2 regions of the Roseobacter sp. FCG-D35 genome follow, and region 1 is predicted to be linked to the other one. Evidence: riboswitches for the same ligand, from Rfam matches in the RefSeq annotation. Region 1 holds a riboswitch; the other holds the start of a gene.
What was found. Region 1 has a riboswitch for cobalamin ahead of R5H30_RS10945 (energy-coupling factor ABC transporter permease). Riboswitches for the same ligand answer to the same signal wherever they lie in the genome.
Positions count from the first base shown of each region.

Region 2: it holds a riboswitch for cobalamin, as region 1 does, so the genes downstream of both, R5H30_RS00705 (DUF1636 family protein) here and R5H30_RS10945 (energy-coupling factor ABC transporter permease) in region 1, are expected to answer to the same signal.

Region 1 is NZ_JAWQFO010000004.1:9,721-21,250, reverse strand. It holds gene R5H30_RS10990 (HpcH/HpaI aldolase family protein) at 1-29, opposite strand, end outside; gene R5H30_RS10985 (hypothetical protein) at 124-345, opposite strand; gene R5H30_RS10980 (YciI family protein) at 518-820, opposite strand; gene R5H30_RS10975 (LysR family transcriptional regulator) at 907-1,776, shown strand; gene hmgA (homogentisate 1,2-dioxygenase) at 1,790-3,076, opposite strand; gene R5H30_RS10965 (DUF2783 domain-containing protein) at 3,136-3,342, opposite strand; gene R5H30_RS10960 (FAD-dependent oxidoreductase) at 3,345-4,976, opposite strand; gene R5H30_RS10955 (MBL fold metallo-hydrolase) at 5,001-5,951, opposite strand; gene R5H30_RS10950 (MarR family winged helix-turn-helix transcriptional regulator) at 6,082-6,570, shown strand; gene R5H30_RS10945 (energy-coupling factor ABC transporter permease) at 6,706-7,383, opposite strand; cobalamin riboswitch at 7,421-7,632, opposite strand; gene R5H30_RS10940 (SH3 domain-containing protein) at 7,746-8,048, opposite strand; gene napE (periplasmic nitrate reductase, NapE protein) at 8,383-8,559, shown strand; gene R5H30_RS10930 (ferredoxin-type protein NapF) at 8,565-9,071, shown strand; gene R5H30_RS10925 (chaperone NapD) at 9,068-9,346, shown strand; gene napA (periplasmic nitrate reductase subunit alpha) at 9,343-11,530, shown strand, end outside.
Region 2 is NZ_JAWQFO010000001.1:147,661-159,190, forward strand. It holds gene cobN (cobaltochelatase subunit CobN) at 1-2,860, opposite strand, end outside; gene cobW (cobalamin biosynthesis protein CobW) at 2,882-3,937, opposite strand; gene R5H30_RS00705 (DUF1636 family protein) at 3,930-4,310, opposite strand; cobalamin riboswitch at 4,400-4,610, opposite strand; gene R5H30_RS00710 (DUF8776 family protein) at 5,815-6,186, opposite strand; gene R5H30_RS00715 (response regulator) at 6,186-6,572, opposite strand; gene R5H30_RS00720 (CheR family methyltransferase) at 6,585-7,460, opposite strand; gene R5H30_RS00725 (chemotaxis protein CheW) at 7,457-7,915, opposite strand; gene R5H30_RS00730 (chemotaxis protein CheW) at 7,912-10,179, opposite strand; gene R5H30_RS00735 (response regulator) at 10,192-10,557, opposite strand; gene R5H30_RS00740 (STAS domain-containing protein) at 10,557-10,826, opposite strand; gene R5H30_RS00745 (methyltetrahydrofolate cobalamin methyltransferase) at 11,050-11,530, opposite strand, start outside.

The sequences.
Region 1 (11,530 bases):
CAGATCCGTTTCAGGCCGTTCTCGTGCATGGTGTTCCCTTCGCTTGACCGCCCTGCGATTTTTGCGCGCGGTATGTGAGGGGACCGTCGACGAGCGGGAAGGGCGCGTCAACCGACAGTTGGCTCAGCCAAGGCGCTTCCGAAGCCCGCGCCAGGCGGGTTTCACGTCGAGTGCCGCGACGGCGACCCCGAGCGGGATCATCCAGAAGCCCAGGATGGGCAGGAAGCCGAAAAAGCCTCCGACGATCAGAAGAAGCCCGAGCAGCAGGCGCGCGCCGGGCGGCACGCGGCGCCTGATCCGCACCAGCGCGCGTCCGATCGTCTGCTTGAAGCCATGTCGTGCCATCTGGTCCGCTCACCCCTTTGTCGAGGCGCAATGCCCCGCCGGTTCCGACCGTGAGATGCGCCTCGGCGCCGCCGGTTGCAAGGGGTTGCGCCTGAACTATCGTGGCGTTTTCAAAAGAGCCTGCGCGGCCAAAAATCTGATGTGGCAGACCTCTGGCGGGCTGCGATGGTGTTCAGCTCTGCGCGGTCCCGCCGGATTTCGGGAAGACCTGTTTCCACGGCAGGATGGCGTGCCCGCCGCGCAGACCCGTGGGCCAGAACGGATCCTCGCGCACCAGCCTCTCGACCTCTTCCGGGGTCTGCGCATCGACGATCCAGAGGCCGTCCCGGCCCTTGCCTTCGGGATCGTCCAGCGGACCTGCCGCCGAAACCGCGTCGGCATGTCGTGCGAGAAAAGCGAGATGTTCTGACATGTATTTCGCACGTATGTCCGGGTCCGCGGTCTTGGCGTCTTCGAAAAGCACGATGTATTTCATTCCGGCCTCCTGTTCGGGTCCGGCTGCATCATCACATGGCGTCTGCGCCGATTGTCGCAGTAGATGTGCAGCGGTAGTCTGCAAAAATGCAGGACTTTGACTGGGACGACCTGAGATATCTGCTGGCGCTTCACCGGCGCGGAACGCTTGCAGAGGCGGGGCGGCATCTTCGTGTCAGCGAGACCACCGTGGCACGGCGGGTGAAACGACTAGAAGCGCATCTCGGAACCGCGCTGTTTGTGCGCTCACACTCGGGCGGCTATGAGCTGACCGAGACCGGGAGAGCCGTGCTGGGCCAGGCCGAGAAGGTCGAGCGCCATGCCAGCGTGCTGCAAGATCGTTTGGGGACGTCGGCCGGTCTGTCCGGGACGGTGCGCATCAGTGCCGTGCCGATCATCGTAAACCATGTGCTGATCCCGGCGGTACCGGCGCTGAGCGCAGCACATCCCGATCTGTCGGTCGAGCTTGTGCCGGAGGCGCGCAATCTCGATCTGACCCGGCGCGAAGCCGACCTCGCCTTGCGTTTCGCCCGTCCCGGCCAGGGCGGGCTGGCGGTCAAGACGCGGAAGCTGGCGGACTGGTCTTTCGGCGTCTTCTGCGCCGCGGACATTGCGGCGGGTGACGAGGAGAGTTTGCCCTGGATCGGCTATGACGATGCGCACGCAGGTCTGCCGCAGGCGCGCTGGATTGCCGACCTGCGCGGGCCGCACGAGCGCCTGTCACCCCTCCGCGTCAGTGATCTGTCCTCGACCCTCGAAGCGGTCGTGCTTCGGCAGGGCAAGTCCGTGCTGCCTCTGTCACTGGGCCGAGGCGATCCGCGCCTGCGGGCCGCCGTGCATCGCCGGTCAGGCCCGGCGATGTCGCGTGCCGTCTGGCTGCTGTGGCATGCCGACCATCCGGGACCGGCCGCCATCGCCGCGGCCCGGGACTGGATCTGCGGAATAGACTGGCGCTGAGGCGCCGGTCGCGTCACTTCCGGCCGGGCGTTCCGTCGAATTTCTTCTCCAGGCTGTCCCAGCAATCGATGTAATTGTCCTGCAGCGGCGCCTCACGGCCCGCGAATGCGGTCAGCTGTTGCGGAAACCGGGTCTCGAACATGAAGGACATCGTATTGTCGAGCTTCTCCGGCTTCAGGTCCGCGTTCGACGCCCCCTCGAAGGCATTCCGGTCCGGACCGTGCGGCAGCATCATGTTGTGCAGGCTGATGCCGCCCGGGGCGAAGCCTTGCGGCTTGGCGTCGTACTGCCCGTAGATGTTGCCCATCAGCTCGGACATGATGTTCTTGTGATACCACGGTGGGCGGAAGGTGTCCTCGGCCACCATCCAGCGTTCGCGGAACAGCACGAAGTCGATGTTGGCGGTGCCGGGCACGCCCGACGGGGCGGTGAGCACAGTGAAGATCGACGGATCGGGATGGTCGAAGAGGATCGCGCCGACCGGGCAGTAGTTTCGCAGATCGTATTTCACCGGCGCGTAATTGCCGTGCCAGGCCACCACGTCGAGCGGGCTTTGCGCGATCTTCGTCTCGTGGAACTGGCCACACCACTTGATCGTCAGTGTCGAGGGCACCTCGCGGTCCTCGAAGGCCGCAACCGGAGCCTTGAAATCGCGTGGGTTGGCAAGGCAGTTGGCCCCGATGGGGCCGCGGCCCGGCAGTTCGAACTTTTGTCCGTAATTCTCGCAGACGAAACCGCGGCAGGGTCCGTCGAGCACCTCGACCCGATAGACGAGCCCGCGCGGGATGATCGCGATCTCGCGCGGCTCGATGTCGATGATGCCGAGTTCGGTGGCGAAGCGCAGGCGGCCCTCCTGCGGCACGACCAGCAATTCGCTGTCGGCGGAGTAGAAATAGGCGTCGTCCATCGAGGTGTTCACAAGGTAGATGTGCGCCGCCATGCCGATCTGCGTATGGACGTCGCCGGCGGTGGTCATCGTGCGCATGCCGGTGAGCCACGTCAGGGCCTCGTCGCTGTGCGGCACCGGGTCCCAACGGTACTGGCCCAGGCTTGTTACGTCCTCGACGACGTGCGGCGCGGATTTCCAGTAGGGCAGGTCGATGCGTTCGTAGCGCGTGGAATGCTTGACCGAGGGGCGGATGCGGTAGGTCCAGGTCCGCTCGGGCGGATCGGCGGTGAAGGCGGTGCCGGAGAGCTGCTCGCCGTAAAGCCCGTAGTTGCATTTCTGAGGGCTGTTCATGCCCTGTGGAAGAGCGCCGGGCAGGGCCTCGGTCTCGAAGTCGTTGCCGAAGCCGGGCATGTAGCCGGGATGGATGGCGCTGCCGTCGGACTGGGTCAGCGTGACTGGGTCGATCTTGGTCACGAGGTGTCTCCTTTCGGGCTGGAGGCGCGGGCTGCGGCCAGTGCCTCGGAGAGGACGGCGCGGTCGCCGATGTGATTGGCCAGAAGCAGGATCAGGCGCGCGTTGAACGCCGCGCTTTCGTCGTCATCGAGGCCGTCATGCGCGGCAATGAGGTCGGCATAGAAACCATCGGGGTCGGGGATGTTCGCGGCAGTATTGAGCATGGTCAGATGTCCTTGAGCGCGCAGGCGGTGCGCAGGGCCTCGGCGACCACGGTCTTGTCATAGGCGTGCCAGCGCGCGGCGACATGCTGGTCGGGTCGCACGAGGTAGACGGCCGCAGACGCGGCTCCGAGATAGCGCGCGGTCAGCGCGCCGGAAGGGTCGTCGCCGCGCGAGACCGTGACCGAGCGCAAAGAAATGCCTGCGATCTCGAGATCTCCGGGCAGGCCAGCATCGATGCCGAGCAGCACGAAGCCCGATCCAAGCCGGTCGAGCAGAAACCCGTCCGCCAGCGGCGCGTCGGGGCAGGGCGCGCCCGGACGGGTCCGTTCCGGACCGCCTTCGAGCTCATCGGCGCCGGTCAGCGACAGGCCGTCGTAAACGCACGGTACGGAGAGCCGTCCCGAGTTCACCAGAGGCCGCGCGAAGGCGTGGTGCCGCGCGAGGTCGAGCACGGCATTGCGGAAGACGTGGCTGATCTTTGACTTCGGCGTGATGAAATCCGTCGAGCGGGTCGAGTTCAGGATGTTCTCGTCCGCCCCGTGCCGGCGTTCCGCGTCGTAGCTGTCGAGCAGGCCTTCGGGCGCCTTGCCGGAGATCACAAACCCCAGCTTCCAGCCGAGATTGTCGACGTCCTGAATCCCGGAATTGGCGCCGCGCGCGCCGAAGGGAGAGACCTGGTGCGCGGCATCGCCCGCGAAGATCACCCGCCCATGCCGGAATTTCTTCATCCGGCGGCACTGAAACGTGTAGATCGACGTCCACACCAGATCGTAGTCGACGTCCGGTCCGAGCATGGCGTCGAGCCTGCGGCGCACATTCTCTTCCTTCAGCTCTTCCGCGCGGTCGATATCCCAGCCGATCTGGAAATCCACCCGCCAGACCCCGTCGGGCTGGCGGTGCAGCAGCGCCGAGGCGCCGGAGTCCTTGAAGGAGGGTTCGAACCAGAACCAGCGTTCGGTCGGAAAATCCGCCGTCATGGTGATGTCGGCGATCAGGAAACTGTCCTTGAAGACGCGGCCCTCGAAATCGAGCCCCAGCATCTTACGCAAGGGCGAGGAGGCGCCGTCGCAGCCGATCAGCCAGTCCGCCGCGATCCGGTAGGGGCCTTCGGGCGTGGTGATGTCGAGCATGACGTGATCGTCGTGGACCTCGACGCCGTCGACGCGGTTCCTGCCGCGCAGCTCGATGGGCGCACCGGCTGCCTGGGCCGCCCGCACGCGTTCGACGAGGAACTTCTCGAAATAGGGTTGTTGCAGATTGATGAAGGCCGGGTAGCGATGCCCGTCCTCGGGCAGCAGGTTGAATTCGTAGACCTGCGCATCCTTGTGGAAGACCTTGCCGACGTTCCACACCACGCCCTTCTCCAGCATCGCCTCTCCGCAGCCGTAGCGTCCGGCGATCTCGAGCGTGCGCTTGGCGAAACAGATCGCCCGGCTGCCCTGGCCGACGCCTTCATGGTCGTCGAGCAGGACGACGGGGATGCCCTGCAGGCCCAGATCGAGCGCCGTGGCGACGCCGATCGGACCGCCGCCCATGACAACGACCGGGTGGCGCGCAGGTGTCTCCGCGTCCTGATCAACCGAGCGTTGGTAAGGGTAGAGCCGGAACGCCAGCGCATATCGGTCGTCGAGCATTGGTCCTCCTCCCTCGCGCCCGGATCAGCCCTGCAACTGCTCCCACATTTCCAGATCGCGCTGGGCGGTCCAGATCCGCGGCGTGTCGATGCCGCGCGCTTCGTCGTAGGCGCGGGCGACGTTGAAGGGCAGGCAGTGTTCGTAGATCGCGTAATCGGCGAATTTCGGATCGCAGGCCGCGCGCACCGCGTCCCAGGCGTCTTTCAGCGTTCCGCCCTTTGCGGCCACCTGCTTGACGGGCCGGTAGGTGCTGTCGACGAAGTCGCGGGTGCTGGCGAGTGCCGCGTCGACCATGTCCCGGCCCACCAGCGCGTCGCCGCGGCCAGGGGCGATGGACTGCGGGTCGTAGGCCTTGACCGCGTCGAGCGTGCCGCCCCAATCCTCGTAATGCCCGTCGCCGCAATAGCAGGCGGAATGGTATTCGACGATATCGCCGGTGAACATGGTCTGCGCGTCGGGCACCCAGATCACGCTGTCGCCGGCGGTGTGGGCACGGCCGATCTGCTTGATCTCGACCTTGCGCTGGCCGAGATAGACGGTCATCGCGTCAGAGAAGGTCGTGGTCGGCCACGTCAGGCCCGGGATGCTCTCGTAGCCTTCGAACAGACGCGGGAAGCGCTGGAACTCGCTGTCCCAGTCTTCCTGCCCGCGCTCGACCACCATAGCCCGTGCGGTGTCGGACATGATGACCTGCTGCGCATCGAAGGACGAGGCACCCAGAACCCGCACGGCGTGGTAATGGGTCAGGACCAGATGGGTGATCGGCTTGTCGGTGACCCCGCGCACGCAGTCGATGACCTTCTGTGCCAGCCGGGGCGTCGCCTGCGCCTCGACGATCATCACGCTGTCGTCGCCGATGATGACGCCGGAATTCGGATCGCCCTCGGCCGTGAAGGCATAGAGGCCCTCGCCGATCTCGGTGAACGAGATCGCCTTTTCGCCAGTGTCTCCCTGCGAGGCGAATGCCTTGGCCATGTCCTGCTCTCCCTTGATGAATCTGCCGGCGCGACACGTGGAATCGCACCGCAGACTGTCTTCCAATTTTTCGTTGCATTTACAACGAAAGTCAATATCGTTCCCGGTGCAACGATCCGGAGACGCCGCGATGCCCGAGGATTTCCACCTGTCCGCCTTCCTGCCGTACCGGCTCGCAGTCCTGTCCGAGCGCGTGAGCCGACGGTTAAGCGTGGAGTATGAACGCACCCACGGCTTGAGCGTGGCGGAGTGGCGCGTGCTCGTGCATCTGCAACGCTGTGGCAAGGTCTCGGTGCGCGACATCCACGACTTCGTGAATCTCGACAAGCCCCGGGTCAGCCGAGCGGTTGCGCGGCTCGAAGCCGCCGGCATGGTGCGCAAGCTCGCCGGTCGCGTGGACGGTCGGCTCGTCGACATTTCGCTGACCGCGAAGGGTGAAAGCGCGCTGGCCGAGATCGTTCCGATCGTGACGGGGATCGAGGCGCGGCTGCTCGACGGTTTGACGGCGGCGGAGCTTTCGACCTTCTGCGCCGTTATGGAGAAAATTCACGCGCGCCTCGACGCGGACAGCGAGGCGCGGCCCCGGTCGCGACTGGATGCGCTGCGGGAAAACGCCTGATCGTCAGCAAGTCACCGCTGGCGCTGGGTCCGTATCCGCGATCAAGCGGCTCGGGTGCGATTGGCGGGGCAGACGTCGACCCCTGAAAAGACAAATGGCTCCCGTCAGGGAGCCATTTGCAAGTTGAAGAAGTTTTCAGGCGGCGTTGTAGAGCCGCGGCGTCACGAGGCCGGACCGCTCGAGCCCGCGCAGCGCCTTGGCGCCCGCGAGAACGGCCAGATCGACCAGCGGCTCCAATACGACGACCAGCATGTAAGCCGCGCCGAACGAGGTCACGGCGGCAATGTTGCCGGCGGCGAAGCCCTGGCCATAGATGGCCCAGAACGCCACCCAGGCGACGACGCCGCCCTGATAGGCGACCGACAAAGCCAGCGCCTGGCGGTACTCCAGGTCGACATAGGCGGTGCCGGGTGCGATGATGCGCCTTGCCAGCGCCTGCAGCGCGAAAAGCGGCACCAGCAGCGTCGTCATGTTCATGCCGTACTGCGGCAGGTCGAAGGGCGCGAGGAGCAGTCCCTGTGCCAAGAGACCGGCGGCGAGACCGAGCGCGGCGGCGGCCGGACCGAACAGCAGGAAAAGGGTCGAGCCGAGGATGAAATGCACCTCGGAGACGCCCACGGGATAATGTGGCAGCACCTCGAAGAAGCAGAACACGAGCGCCGTCGAGAGCGCCGCACGTCCGGCCAGCGCGGCGGCGCCGGACTGGCGCAGCGCGTCGGCGCAAAGCTTGAGGGTATAGGCGCCCGCGCCTGCCGCGGTGGCGTAGCCCAGGGCGATTTTCGCGCCGGTGACGACGCCTTCTTCGATGTGCATGGTCTTTCTCCTTTTCCGTCACACCCGACGGAGGGTTCAGTGGTTTCCGGGCATGGCTGGTCTCCTGGCTCGCGGGTCATTGCGATGTCCGCCTTCCCGGGGTTGACCCAGTGGCACCGGACACCGCTTACCGCTCACAGTCGCGGGGGCGGCTGCGGGCTGCGCGCCCGTTCCAGGCGCGATTCCGCATTCCCATTTCATCCCCTCGGGCCATTGCCCTTTCGGGGAACCATGGATCGACAGAAACCGAAGCGGCGCGGGGCGTCAAGCGGCAAGGTTCGCGCGACAGGCCGCGTCGCGCCATTTCCTGCGTCAGGTCGCCCCGGGACCGCATTTGTAGATCTGAGACAACGGGGGAAGTGTCAGATTTCCCGAAGGTAGGCCCAGGACACGTAACCCTTCATCCGTGGCGCGTCGTTAAGCGAGACCTTGCACCAGCGCGTGCCGCCGGTCTGCTGGCATTCATGCACCCGCAGAACCGTGCCGTTGGGCAGTCCGAGCACGACGACGAACTCGGTGCCCGGCCCCCAGCGCATTTTCAGCATGTCGCCGTCCTCGACGCCGTGCACTTCGTATCGGTCGCGCCAGCCTGCCGATGCCGGCAGGCTGCCCAAAACGGATGCAAGAACGCCGACCGCAAGCGCGATCGATACCACTCGGCGCATCATTCTCTCCTGTTTTTTCTGCCTCGCCGATCAGTCTAGGGCAGGGCCGTCGCGAAAGGAACGGCGATCCATGGCCAGCAGGCGCGATTTCGTCGCGACCGTGCTCCGGAGGTCTCGACGCGCGCACCGGGGGCCGGGCAATCGCCTTGCGGCAGTTGCGGTGAAAGTTAGGCAGACGGTTGGCCACCCGCTCGCGGGTCGGACGTGGTCGACGATGCCGCTTGAGGGGCGCCGTCCGAGTCGGCGCGCTTAAGGCAGCAAATTAACCGAAAATCAAGACTTAACCCGATTGGGGTTCAACTGTAGCATGTGCGCAGGGATGGGAATTTAACCTATGGCTATGGACGAGTCCGATACCCGTGAGGTGACCCGCGCCGAAGAGCGAAATGTTTTCGTCTTCCTGGCGATTTTTCTGGCGCCGATCCTCGCGGTGATGATCGTCGGCGGCTACGGCTTCATCGTCTGGATGTACCAGCTGATCTACGGGCCGCCCGGACCGCACGGCGGCTAGAGGGGATGCCGGCGGAGCATAGCAGAACAGTTTCGCGGCGCAGTTTTCTGCTTGCGCGGTCCCGCGAACCGGACGCGGCGATCCGACCGCCGTGGTTCGATGCCGACACGCGCACGGCCTGCACCGGCTGCAACGCCTGTGTCGAAGCCTGTCCCGAATCCATCCTCGCCCTCGGACCGGACGCGGTTCCGGCGGTGGGGTTGAACGGCGGGGCCTGCACCTTCTGCGGGGCCTGTGCCGAAGCCTGCGATGCCGGAGTCTTCGACACCGGGCGTGTCCCGCCGTGGAACGTCACCGTCGCGCTCGACCCCGGGTGCCTGATGGATCTCGGGATCAGCTGCCGGCTGTGCACCGACGCCTGTGACAGCTCAGCACTTGTCTTCGACGCCCGCGGCGGGGTCGTCGGTGCGCTGCGCGTGGACGCCGATCGCTGTACCGGCTGCGGCGCCTGCGTCGGGCTCTGCCCCGCCGAGGTGCTGAGACTGGACGCTCGCGAACGCGAGGCGGCATGAGCGCGACACGGCATATCTCGAGCCTCGTGCTGCGCTGTCACCCGGCGCGGCTCGAAGCGGTGCAGACCGCGGTCCTTCAGATCGCGAACACGGAGATCGCCATCGCGGACCGCGGCGGGCGGATCGTCGTGACGATGGAAACCGACGGCGAAGGCGAGATCGCCGACGCCCTGACCCGGATGCAATTGATGGACGGGGTCGCGAACGCGGCGCTGGTGTTTCACCAGATCGAACGCGCCGCCGACCTCGAAGCCACGCAAGGAGAGCCCTCATGAGCGAATTGACCCGCAGGGATGTCATCAAGGCCCAGGCCATCGCGGCGGCCGCCGCTGCGGCGGGGCTGCCGGTGCCGGCGGCCGCGCAGAACCTCGTCACCGATGCGGCCGTCACCGACCTCAAGTGGTCAAAGGCGCCCTGCCGCTTCTGCGGCACGGGATGTTCGGTGATGGTCGCGACCAAGGCCGGCCGCGTCGTCGCCACCCACGGCGACGCCGAGGCGCCGGTGAACCGAGGCCTCAACTGCGTCAAGGGCTACTTCCTATCGAAGATCATGTACGGCACCGACCGCCTCACCCAGCCGCTATTGCGCAAGCGGGACGGGGCGTACCACAAGGACGGCGATTTCGAGCCGGTCAGCTGGGACGAGGCTTTCGACCTGATGGCCGAGAAATGGAAGGCCACGCTGCGCGAGAAGGGACCGAAGGCAATCGGCATGTTCGGGTCGGGTCAGTGGACGGTCCACGAAGGCTATGCCGCATCCAAGCTGATGAAGGCGGGGTTCCGCTCCAACAACATCGATCCCAACGCGCGTCACTGCATGGCAAGCGCTGTCATGGGCTTCATGCGCGCCTTCGGCATCGACGAGCCGATGGGTTGTTATGATGATTTCGAGAACGCGGACGCCTTCGTGCTCTGGGGCTCGAACATGGCAGAGATGCATCCCATTCTCTGGACCCGCATCTCAGACCGGCGTTTCAGCCATCCGCATGTCAAGGTGGCGGTGCTGTCGACCTTCACGCACCGCAGCTTCGACCTGGCCGACATCCCGATCGTCTTCACGCCGCAGTCGGATCTCGTGATCCTGAACTACATCGCCAACTACATCATCGAAAACGGTGCGGTGAACGAGGCCTTCGTCGACGAACACGTCAACTTCAAGCGCGGCGTGACCAATATCGGCTACGGCCTTCGCCCCGAGACGCCGCTGGAGCAGGCGGCCGAACACGCCGGCGACGCCAACAGTGCCGAGCCGATGAGCTTTGAGGAATACAAGGAATTCGTGTCCGAATACACGCTCGAGAAGGCGGTCGAGATGACCGGCGTCGAGGCTTCGCGGCTCGAACAGCTTGCGCAACTCTACGCCGATCCCGACACCAAGGTCATGTCGCTCTGGACGATGGGATTCAACCAGCACACCCGCGGGGTCTGGGCCAACAACCTCGTCTACAACTTGCACCTGCTCACGGGGAAGATTTCGACACCCGGCAACTCGCCGTTCTCGCTGACCGGCCAGCCCTCGGCCTGCGGCACGGCGCGCGAGGTGGGCACATTCGCACATCGTTTGCCCGCCGACATGGTGGTGACCAACCCCGAGCACCGCGCCCATGCCGAGGAGATCTGGAAGCTGCCCGCAGGCACCATCCCCGACTGGGTCGGCAGCCATGCCGTCAAGCAGAACCGCGATCTGAAGGACGGGCTGATCAACTGCTACTGGGTGCAGGTGAACAACAACATGCAGGCGGCACCCAACATGATGGAGGAAGGGCTGCCCGGCTACCGCAACCCCGACAACTTCATCGTGGTCTCCGACGCCTATCCCACGGTGACCTGCGAGGCCGCCGACCTGATCCTGCCGGCCGCTATGTGGGTCGAGAAGGAAGGCGCCTATGGCAACGCCGAGCGGCGGACCCAGGTCTGGCACCAGCTTGTCGCCCCGCCCGAGGGCGCGCGGTCGGACCTGTGGCAATTGATGGAGTTCTCGAAGCGCTTCACGACCGACGAGGTGTGGCCCGAAGAGATCCTGTCGGCAAATCCCGATTATCGCGGCAAGACGCTTTACGAGGTGCTTTACACCAACGGCAAGGTCGATGCCTTCGGGATCGAAGAGATCAGCCCGGACTACGCCAACGACGACGCCGAGAGTTTCGGCTTCTACGTCCAGAAAGGTCTTTTCGAGGAATATGCCGAGTTTGGGCGCGGTCACGGTCACGACCTGGCTCCCTACGAGCGCTACCACGAGGAACGCGGCCTGCGCTGGCCGGTGGTGGATGGCAAGGAGACACCGTGGCGCTTCAACGGCGACTATGACCCCTACGTCAGCGCGGGCAAGAAGATCGAGTTCTACGGCAACGCCGACGGGCGCGCGAACATCTTTGCTCTGCCGTTTGAACCGGCGGCGGAAGAACCCGATGACGAGTATCCATTCTGGCTTTCGACGGGCAGGGTGCTGGAGCACTGGC
Region 2 (11,530 bases), on a different contig from region 1:
CGGCTTCGTGCGTGGCGTAGTCCAGCGCCATCAGCAGGTCGGTTTCCGGCAGGTCCTGAAGGTGCACAAAACTGTCGGTATCCCGAACCCGGGCGCGGATCGCCTGCGGGTCATGGATGACATTTGCGCCATCATGGACCCATGCGCTGGCCTCGAGCCAAGCCTCGCCCGCGCGGCGTTTCGCGTCTTCGCCGTAGGTCTCGGCATCGGCGTTGATCCCCAGCCCGAAACTGCCCGGCGCCGGCCCGAACACGGCCGCGCGAGGAGCCTTGCCCGCGAACGGGTTCCAGTCCGGGGCCTCGTCGCGCCCCGCCAGCGCCCTGACCGCCTGCGCAAAAAGCGCGGTGAGCGTCGGGAAAATGTCACGGAAGAGGCCTGAGACCCGCAAGCTCACGTCGAGGCGCGGACGGTCGAGATCGGTGATCGGCAGCACCTCGATGCCCGACACCCGCTCGCTGCCCGCGTCCCAGACCGGCCGGACGCCGAGCAGGTGCAGCGCCATCGCGAATTCCTCGCCTGCCGTGCGGATCGTGGCCGACCCCCAGAGGTCGACGATCAGCCCCCGGGGCCAGTCACCGTGGTCCTGAAGGTGCCGCCGCACGAGTTCCTCGGCCAGTTTGACGCCCTGCGCATGGGCCGACCGTGTCGGGACCGCGCGCGGATCGGTGGCGAAGAGGTTTCGTCCGGTCGGCAGCACGTCGGTCCGGCCCCGGAACGGCGAGCCCGAGGGTCCGGCGGCAATGCGCCGCCCGTTCAGCGCGTCGGCAATCGATTGCCGCTCACCTGCCAGCGAGGCCGTGTGGGCCGCGCCGCCCGCGACATGCGGACGCCCCCAGACATGCAGCCCGTCGCCGAACTGGCTGTCCTTGATGTCACAGACGAAGCGGTCGATGCGGGTGATCGCTTCGGCGGCGGAGGATGCGGCGTCGAGCCCGAGATCGTCCTCGACACCCAGCGCCTGCGCCTCGCCGCGGATGTCGTCCTGCAGGCGGTCGCGGCGGCGCGGGTCGAGTCCGTCGGCATTCGAGAATTCGTCCAGCAGCGCCTCGAGCCGGCTCAGTCGCTCTGGCGTCGCACTTTTCCTCAAGGGTGGCGGCAGATGGCCGAGGGTCAAAGCACCGATGCGCCGTTTGGCCTGTGCGGCTTCGCCGGGATCGTTCACGATGAACGGGTAGATGACCGGCAGGCTGCCGGTCAGCACCCGCGGCCAGCATTCCGGGCCAAGCGCCACCGCCTTGCCGGGCAGCCACTCGAGCGTGCCATGCGCGCCGATATGGATCAGCACGTCTGCCTGCGACTGCAGCCATAGATAGAAGGCGACGTACGAATGCCGCGGCACCCGGGCGAGGTCGTGATACTCGTCGCCGCGCGCTTCGATCGACCCCCGCTCGGGCTGTAGGGCGACGAGCGCGGCCCCCTGTGGGGAGGCGGCAAAGTGAAAGGCACCATTTCTGCAGACCGGATCGTCCTGCGGTGCGCCCCAGGCCGCCGCCAGATCCGCGCGCATCGCTTGAGGCAGGCGGGCAAGCGCGGCCTCGTATTCGGAGAGCGGCCAGCTGATCGTTTCGCTCGCGAGCGCAGCGTCGAGACTGGCCCCGGCATGCACGTCATGCCCCGCGCGCGACAGGTCTTCGAGGATCGCCTGCGCCGAGGCCAGCGCGTCGAGTCCGACGGCATGGGCCATGTTCCAGTCCTTGCCCGGATAAGTCGAGAGCACTAGAGCGGGTCGCCGTTCGCTGGGCGCGCGCGCGGCGAGTTGGGTCCAGGCCGTGACCTGCTCGACGGCAGATGCGATCAGCGCGGGATCGGCCCGGTGCCGCATGTGTGCGCATTGCAGGTGCGGATCCCGCTCCTCGGCTTCTTTGAACGACACGGCTCCCGAAAAAAGCCGGCCGTCGATCTCGGGCAGTACGACATGCATGGCGAGGTCCGCCGGGGACAGGCCGCGCTCGGATTCGTGCCAGGCGTCGCGCGACGAGGTGGTCAGCGCAACCTGGAAGACCGGCACGCCCCCGGCATCGAGCGGCGAAGTCCCGTCCGGCCCCTGTCCGCTGAAGGCCGTGGCGTTGACGATGGCGCAAGGAGCGATCTGCGCGATCTGCCGTGACAACCAGCCGGCGGCCTGCGGCGCCTTCAGGGTGGGTGCGAAAAGACCTATTGGCTGAAAGCCGGCGCGATCCAGCGCCGCGAACAGCGCCTCAAGCGGTTCGGTGTCCGCGGCCGTCAGGTAGGCGCGGTAGAAGGTCACGACGACGCGCGGCCGCATGTCGGCGAGGAAGGCCAGCGGGCAGCAGGCCCCGAGGGCGGGCGCCCAAGCGCCGACGGTCGGCAACTGCTTCTGGCCTTGCACCGGACCGGCATAAAGGCCCGCCGCAAGAGACAGCTGCGCCAGCGCGGCTTGCGCCGCCACCGCGCCGCCCGTATCGCAGAGATGCGCGAGACGCCGCAGGGTCGAGACCGGCAAGGTCGAGGCGAGGTCGAGCGTCTCGTCGGGCCGCCCGTCTGCGGGCAGCACGGCCAGCGCCAGACCTTTGCGCGCCGCCAGCGCTTCGAGTTGCGTCAGCCCGTAGGGCCAGTACGCCCGGCCGCCGATCAGCCGGACGAGGATGCCCTTCGCCCCGGCAAGCGTTTGCTCGACATAGGTGTCGACCGACAGCGGGTGGCGCAACTGGGACAGGTTGGCAAGACGCAACGACGGCAGTTTGCCCTTGGGTCCGCCACCCCGGTGCCAACCGGCGGCGAAGGCACCGAGATCGCTGTCCGAATAGGACAGTACGACCAGGTCCGCCGGGCTCTGGCCCAGGTCGGTCGGGGTCTCCGTCTCTTCGAGCCCGTGGCTCTCCCGGAAAACGACATGCATCTGCGCGTCGCCCCTCTTGCCTTACGCGGCCGGCTGCACCGCCGGCGCAAGATCCTCGCGGATGACCGCAGCGTCGATATCGTTATGCTCGGCGATCACCACGAGGCGCCCGGCGCGGCTTTCGTCCGGCCGCCAGGGCCGGTCGAACTGCCAGCGCACGCGGGCCCCGACTGCCTGCACCAGCAGACGCATCGGCTTGCCCTCGACGGCGGCATAACCCTTGACCCGCAGGATGTTGCGGTCGCGCGCAAGTGCCTCGATCCGACCCGCCAAACTGTCGGGATCGGCGATCTCGGGAAGGTCGATCACGACACTTTCGAAATCCTCGTGATCGTGATCGTGCGGCGTGTCGTGGTGGCTGGGCCGCGCGTCGAGGTCGTTCTCGGCGGCGGCCCCGAGACCCAGCACGATGCGCGGGTCGACCGCGCCTTCGGCGACCTCGACCACGGGCAACGGGCGCGGCGCCTCGGCGGCGATTACGGCGCGGGCCTGCGCGACGCCTTCCGGACCGGCGAGATCGGGCTTGGTCAGCAGCACGATGTCCGCACAGCTGATCTGGTCCTCGAAGACTTCCGAGAGCGGGGTCTCGTGGTCGAGCGAGGCATCGGCCTGGCGCTGCGCATCGACCGCCGCCACGTTCGGCGCGAAACGCCCCGCGGCGACCGCCTCGGCATCCGCCAGCGCGATGACCCCGTCGACCGTGATGCGCGAGCGGATCGCCGGCCAGTCGAAGGCCTTCAGCAGCGGCTTCGGCAGGGCGAGGCCGGAGGTCTCGATCAGGATGTGCTCGGGTCGCGGATCGAGCGCCATGAGCGCTTCGATGGTCGGAATGAAATCGTCCGCGACCGTGCAGCAGATGCAGCCGTTGGCAAGCTCGAGGATGTTCTCGGCCGGGCACTCCGGGATCGCGCAGGATTTCAGGATCTCGCCGTCCACGCCGACATCGCCGAACTCGTTGACGATCACCGCAAGGCGCTTGCCCTGAGGGTTCTGCATCAGGTGGCGCAGCAGCGTCGTCTTGCCCGAGCCGAGAAAGCCGGTGACGATGGTGACGGGGAGCTTGACGAGATCAGACATGTTCGGTCTCCAGGGGGGGAATTCGGGCCACGCAGTTCTTGCGGAAATGTTCGGGGCGTTCGCGCCACGGGATCAGCCCGTCTGCGGTCGCATGATAGCGCGCGGCACCGTCGACCAGAACGTCCAGATCCGACGTTTCATGCAGGTTTCCGTAGACGTAGGTCCAGCGACCGGCGCCGCGCAAGGCCACCGTGCAGCCGGCGTCGCAGTTCTGCAGGCATTCCACCGGCGTGAGCGTCAGGCCTTCGGGCAGGTCGCAGGCCTGCAGCCCTTGGTAAAGCGCGGCTCCGGGACGCCGCGCATCTTGCGGCATCTCCAGCCCGCGCCGACATTTCACGCAGACCAGCAGTTCCGCGGGCGCAGTTTCGGTCATCCGGTCCTTCATCGGCGCACCTCGTGCGGGGACAGGGCAGGCGGATGACGGGTGAGCACGACCCTCCCGACTCCGGAACACCCCGTCCGGTTACGTCTTCGGCGCTGGCAGGTCTCCCGGCTTGCGGATGCCGGAGCCTTGCGGCTCCGCCGGTCGCCCGGCCTTCCCGGCGCGTGCGCCAGTGGCTGTGGGCGACCTCTCCGGTCACGGTCGCGGGGGCGGCTGCACTTGCCCGGGCACCCGGGTGTACATTCCCTTTTCACCTGCCGCACGGCAGGAACCAACGGTCCTGTCATGATCGGCTCGTGGACGGTTTGTCAAGCACCCAGCGCCTGCGATGCGCTGCGGCATTCTCCGAGATTGAGGGTCGACGGAAAGTCTGCGGGGTTGGACATCGGGTCATGGGGCTACCGGCAGGCATTTCGGCTTCCGTCAGAGATGGTTCCGGGCGCTGTCCCGGTCGATCAGACCATCATCGGTCGCGCTGGTCGCTGAGATTGTCGGCGAGTGTCCCGCGCCGTCTCATGGGGTCGTATCGGTGATCACCCGCGGTCGTGAAATCGCTTCAGTAACTGTCAGTCATTCGGACAGCACGACCGCGACCCCGCCCGGTATCAAGCGTAAGCGGAGAAGCGGTGATCCGTGCTTCGGACGGCAGGGCCAGCCAGGACGCGCCGGTTCGGGCTTGATTGCCGAGGCTCCGCGAACTGTCTCGGCGCCTCCGGTCGTTCGGCACCGCGATTTCCGACGGGTCGCGCGGTGACTGCGAGTCTGTGACGCCTCGCTCCGCAGCGATGAACCGGTGTGGCGGCTCATACAGCGTTTGCTACGGCGACTGACGCACGCCTGCACTGTGGCCTCCGTCCTGCGAACGTCGGCGGCGAATGAAAAGCTGGCGTCCGGACGGACCGCGCGGCGGACCCATAGGCGCTGCTTTCCACCGCCCCGGAATCCTGCGTGCCGCCAGTTCAAGCGACCGTTAGGCCGCGCCAATGGCAAGTTCAGGCGGTGGCTGGTGGTCGGTTCGCCGTTTCGTCGGCGATTCCCTCACGACCCGGAATTGCCGAAGTCGGCTTGCGTTCGCACTCCGCTTGGACGGCGCGACAAACGGGCCGCCTGAGTCCTCCACAATCCGGCTAGAGATGGGAGCGCCACGTCGCGCGGACACCCGGATGTGCCGGGATCTGGCATGATCAAGGTCGCCCGCGAATTCGTTGATCTGGCAGCAGATTACCTAAGGCAGCCGTGACAGCGGGTCTTCGATGCCATGCTCCGTGCTCTGAACCTCGTTGGGCTGCGAACGATGGCAGTCAGGACATTCCGACACCTTTGCCCCGCGCAAGCGACGTCTACATGCGGCGGTCGGTGTCCTGCTACGGCTCCGGGGCAAGGTTAATGGCGCGAGAGCGGCAGACCTTGTGCCACGCTGACGGCGGGATGTGTCTTTCTCGAAAATGGGGCGCTCTTGTCACATGGTCCGGCACGGCAACGCCCCGCCAATCGCTCAAAACAGGTCGAGGTCGCCAACCGTGGCCCTGTCGTCCACGACTGGCAGTCCCGCAGCGCAATCCAGCAGTGTCCGCGTGCTGTCGAGCTTGAGCGCGCGGGCAATTTTCAGCACCGGCAGGTCTTCGACGTTCGACGTGTCAGCGTGAAGGTGGAGTTGATGCGCGAGCAGCGCCAGGTCCTCCAGCGACTGGCGCAGGAAATCGAGCGTCTGCAACTCGCGGATCGCGGCATGATCGGCAGCACGGCCGGGCATGCCCCGGCTCACCGCCTCTTCTAGTGAGAATATCTGTCCTGCCATGCCGTCAAGGTGCCGCGACACACGCGACAGCACGGTGGCAAGTCTCGCTTGTCCGGCGACGCTGTCCATCACAACCGCCCGACGACCGCCTCGATGCAGTTGCGCAGCCCGGCCTGTTCGAACGGCTTTTTGAGGTAGTTGTTCATCCCCAGCTTCTTGCCGTGGTCGATGATCTGCTGCTCGGCGCGACCGGTGATCAGAATGAACCCGACGCCCTTGGTCTTCGCGTTGCTGCGCAGATGGTGCAGCAGTTGCAGCCCGTCCATCTGCGGCATGTTGTAGTCCGAGATCACCAGGTGCGCAGGATGCGACGCCAGGGTCTTGATCGCGTCCATGCCGTTTTCTGCCGTCGAGACGTTGCGGACGCCGAAGGCATCCAGGGCCTGGGTGATCAGTCCACGACTGGTGGACATGTCGTCCACCACCATGATGCGGATTTGGTCGCGCAGGGACATGTCTCGTTTCCTTCAGTTGGCGGTCGGTGCGGGCAGAATCGCGGGGTCTGTGCGGTAGGTTGTCGGGCCGGCGGTAACGAACCCCGCCGCTTCCGGGTTCGCGATGCGTTCGGAATGGCCGAGAAAGAGATGGCCGTTGCCGGTCAGCAGCTTTCGGAACCGCGGCCAAAGCGCGTTCTGGGTCGGCAGGTCAAAGTAGATCACGACGTTCCGGCAGAAGATCGTGTCCATCGCCTGCCGGACCGGCCACGGGCCGTGCAGGTTGAGCTCGCGGAACCGGGTGAGATCACGCAGGACCGGTCGTGCGGCGTATTCCGGCTCGGCCCCGTCCGTGCGTCGTTCGAAATACTTGTCGAGCATGGCCGGAGGAACGCCCGTGATCATGCGCTCGGGGTAGACGGCCGCATTCGCGAAGGCCACCACCTTGGGATCGATATCGGTGCCGAGGATGCGCAGGTCGTACCGTGACAGATCGGGGATCGCCTCAAGCAGGCACATGGCAATCGAGCAGGCCTCCTGGCCGTTCGAACAGCCTGCCGACCAGAGGCGCACCCGGCCGCCGGCGAGAAGCTTTTTCGACAGCACCGGCGCGATACGCTCCGACAGGATGTCGAAATGGTGTTTCTCGCGAAAGAAATGCGACACGTTCGTCGTCAGGGCCGAGATCATGTGCCGGCGCTCCGGCTGTCCCGCATCGGAGCAGACGAAGGCGACGTAATCGCGGAAATTGGGAAGACCCAGATCGCGCAGACGATGACGCAGCCGCGACTGGATCATCGAGGTTTTCTCGGCGACCAGTTGCAGCCCGCTTTCGCGGTAGGCGAGTTCGGCGATGGCTTCGAAACTTCGCGGGTCGAGCACGCCGTCCTGCGGCTTGGTTTCGATCATGCGGCGGCACTCCGCTCGGTGCTGACGACCGAGCGCAGATCGAGCACGCGGATCATGCGCTCGTCCATGAGGGTCAGGGCGCTGACCACGTTCGTCGCCGCGCTGGTCTGCACCTCGGGGGGCGGTTGCAGGTCGTCCGCGGTGCGCGCGATGATGTCGGAGACGGCATCGACCAGCAGCCCGGTCATCGTGTCGTCGTGCTTGACGACGATGATCACGTTGCGGTCGGTATGCTCGCGCGGTTCGAGCCCCAGGCGCAGCGCAAGGTCCATGACGGGAAGCACGGTGCCCCGAAGGTTGATGACCCCTTTCATGTAGCTTGGGGCATGCGGGAGCGGGGTTGCATGGGTCCAGCCACGGATCTCGCGGACCGACATGATGTCGAGCGAATATTCCTGGTCGGCAAGCCGGAAGGTGAGAAGCTCGATGGTGACGGGCGTATCCTTGTCGCTCATGCGGAAAGTCCTGCTGGTATGGGGGCCGCGGCGGTGGCCTGGGCGCCGATGGCATTGCTGATGATGTCGGAGGTATCGACGATCAGGGCGATCTGGCCGTCGCCGAGAATGGTGGCCGCGGCGATGCCCGGGGCGCGGTAGAAACTGTCGTCGAGCCCTTTGATCACCACCTGGCGCTGATCCTGGATGCTGTCGATGATCAGCGCCGCATGGCTGCTGTCCTCCTGCGCGATCAGCAGCACCACGATACCGTCATAGTCGCTGACCGGCGCGCGGTATCCCAGTTCCTTTCCGAGATCGAAGAGCGGAACGAAGCCGCTGCGCACCCGCACGACATGTGCCCCGGGACGCACCATCTCGACATCTTCTGCGCGCAGAGTCAGCGTTTCAACGACCACGCTCAGCGGCAGGACGAGGGTCTCGTCCGCAACCTCGACGACCATGCCGTCGAGAACCGCGAGTGTCAGCGGCAGGGAAATCGAGAAGCTCGTGCCCTGTCCGGGGGTCGAAGCGATCGAGATGCGCCCGCCCAGGGCCTGGATCGAGGTCCGCACGACGTCCATCCCGACGCCGCGGCCGGACAGGTCCGAAACCTCGCTTGCGGTGGAAAACCCGGGCAGAAACAGCAGGTTGTCGATCTCGCTGTCCGAGAGCTGCGCGTCGGGCGAGATCAACCCCTTTTGCGCGGCAATCTGGAACACGCGGTCGCGGTCGATCCCGCCGCCGTCATCGGAAACCTCGATCACGACCCGGCCCGAGCGGTGCGCGGCGCTGAGATTGACGCGACCCTGCGCCGGTTTGCCTTTGGCCGCACGTGTCTCGGCCGTCTCGAGCCCGTGGTCGACGGCGTTCCGGATCATGTGGGTGAGCGGGTCGGCAAGCCGTTCGATGACGGTCTTGTCGACTTCGGTCGCCTCGCCCTCGGTGTGCAGGCGCACATCCTTTCCCACCATCGCGGAAGCTTCGCGCACGATTCTGGACATGCGCTGGAACAGAGACTTGACCGGCTGGGCGCGGATCATCATCACGCTGTCCTGGATGTCGCGGGTCAGGCGCTGGAACTCCTCTAGGCCGTTCATGGCATCCGAATGCGGCGACAGGCCGGACTGCTCGAGGCTTTGCGCGAGCATTGCCTGGTTAATCACGAGTTCGCCGACGAGATTGACCAGTCTTTCGATGCGGTCGATGTCGACCCGGACGACGGATTTGGTCGCGGCGGCGGGTTGCGCCGCAACCTTACGGGGCGGTGCAGCGGTCGGGTCCGGGCGCGGCGGCTCTGCGGGCGCGGTGCGGTCCGGCTCGGGGGGCGCGGTGTCGTTTGGTTCGGCGGGCGCGACCTCGGGCACCTCCTCGGCAGCGGTGGCCTCCGTGTCCCCCGACAGCGTCGGCTCGGCCTCGCTGCCGCCGGTTGGAGCCTCATCCTCGGATGGGGCCGGCTCGAGGACGGGAACTGGAGGTTCCGAATCCGAGCCGTGTTTTGGATCGTCGCCCTCGACACTTTCGATGCGCAGCGTGCAAAGCCCCTCGACGAATTCGAAGACCGAGGCGATCTCGGGCTCGTCGACGTCGGCCACAAGCTCAATGACCCACGACAGGTAGCTGGTTTCGGGCGCGAGGCTTTCGAACCCGGGCAGCGCGTCAGTGTTGCAGGTGATCTTGCACTCGCCAAGTGCGTCGAGCGCGCGCAGCATGTGGAACGGTTCGTTGCCGGTTTCGAAAAGCTCGTTCTCGGGGGTGAACTCGATCCGAAAGCGCGGCTTTGCCACGTCAAGTACCAGTGCATCCTCGCCGCCGAGGTCGAGATCGAGCGACAAACGCGCCGGTTGGAAGTCGATGTTCTCGTCCGGCGCCTCCTCTTCGGCGCTGGCATCCTCGCCGAGCAGGTCGTCGAGCTGCGCGAGCAGCGCTGAGGTTTCTGCGTCCGGGAGCGGCCCGGCGTCGCGGCTCACGCGCACGAGGTCGGACAGGTGGTCGGCGCATTGGAAGAACAGTTTGAGTGCATCTGCGTCCGGGCTCAGACGATCCGCGCGCACCTCGTCGAGCGCCGTTTCGAACCGATGCGCGAATCGCACGAGCGCCTCGAGGCCGAACGCGCCAGCGCCGCCTTTGATCGAATGCACGGCGCGAAAGACGATGTTGATGGTCTCGGTGTCTTCGGCTCCGTCGTCCATTGCCTGCAGACCGTCCTGCAGGGCTTCGAGAAGTTCCTCGCATTCGATGAAGAAGGAGGCGCGGATCTCGGCCATCGGGTCGTTGCTGGACATCGCTGCGCCTCCTTATCCGGCGACCATCTTGAGAGCCTTGACCAGCTTCTCGGGATCGAAGGGTTTGACGATCCATCCGGTGGCCCCGGCCTCGCGTGCGCGGGCCTTGAGTTCCGGCGCGGCCTCGGTCGTCAGCACGAGAATCGGCGTGGCGCGATGCTTGTTCTGTCCCCGCACGGCATCGATGAAACCGAAGCCGTCCATGCGCGGCATGTTGATGTCAGTGATGATCGCGTCGGGGCGAATGTCGTCCAGCACCTCGATGCCGTGCACCCCATCATCGGCGGTATGCACGGTGAACCCGGCCGGGGTCAGGGCAAGTCGGATCATGTCGCGCATCGTGCGGCTGTCGTCGACGGCAAGAATTTCCAGCGTCATCAACGGCCCTCCGCGATCGACTCGGGCGTCAGACCCATCACGCGCAGCTGTTCGACGACGCGGTCGCTTGCCCCGACGATGCTGAAATCGTGACCTGTTACGCGCACGGCCGTCGCCGCCGCGATCACCACCTGGATGCATAGCGCGCCGAAATAGGACACTTCGGAGAGGTCGAGCACGACGTCGCGATCGTGATCCTTGAGTTGCGACATCAACTCTGCAGTGGCCGGCAGGTCGAGCCTCGGTGCCAGCATCAGGCGATCCGTCATGTCGTCCTCCCGGTGGACGCGTTCAAGGAAGTCGTCATCACAGTCTCCATCGTGCCGGACCCTCGCTGGCCGGTTTGTAGAGTGCGCCCCGTTAAGACGGCGTTACTTCGCGCCCGCTTTGCGGCGGGCCTGGGTCGACCAGGCTTGTGCAAGTGTGCCGCTCAAGACGAAAAAACCCCGCCGGGACTCCGGCGGGGCGCGATTTCCGATTGATCGGTCCGTGTCAGCCGCGGCGGCGGCGGCCCCCGGCCCGGGCGTCGCGCCCGCGGCCCTCCTGGCCCTTCTTGGGGGCCTCCTTGTTGAAGGTGATCCAGGCCATCCCGTGCGGATCGTTGTTGGTCAGGAAATTGGCGGCGCGGATCGCTTCCATTTCCTTTCCGGGGCGCGGTTTCGTCGAGCCGAGACCGGTCAGCTTGCAGAATAGTTCCGGATCCATGTCGTCGGGAAACGAGACGCCGGCGGCCAGCAGTTCCTGCTTTTTCTCCTCGATTTTCGAGGCCGGAACGGGCAGGGAGACAGGATTCATGATCGCCGAGGTCATGCCGGCGGTCATCGCCATCGGCAGGAAGGCGTTGTTGATCCCGTGCCGGTTCGGCAGGCCGAAGGAGATGTTGGACGCCCCGCAGGTGGTGTTCACGCCGAGGTCCTCGCGCAGGCGGCGCACGAGGGCAAAGACCTGCTGGCCTGCGGTCGCCATCGCGCCG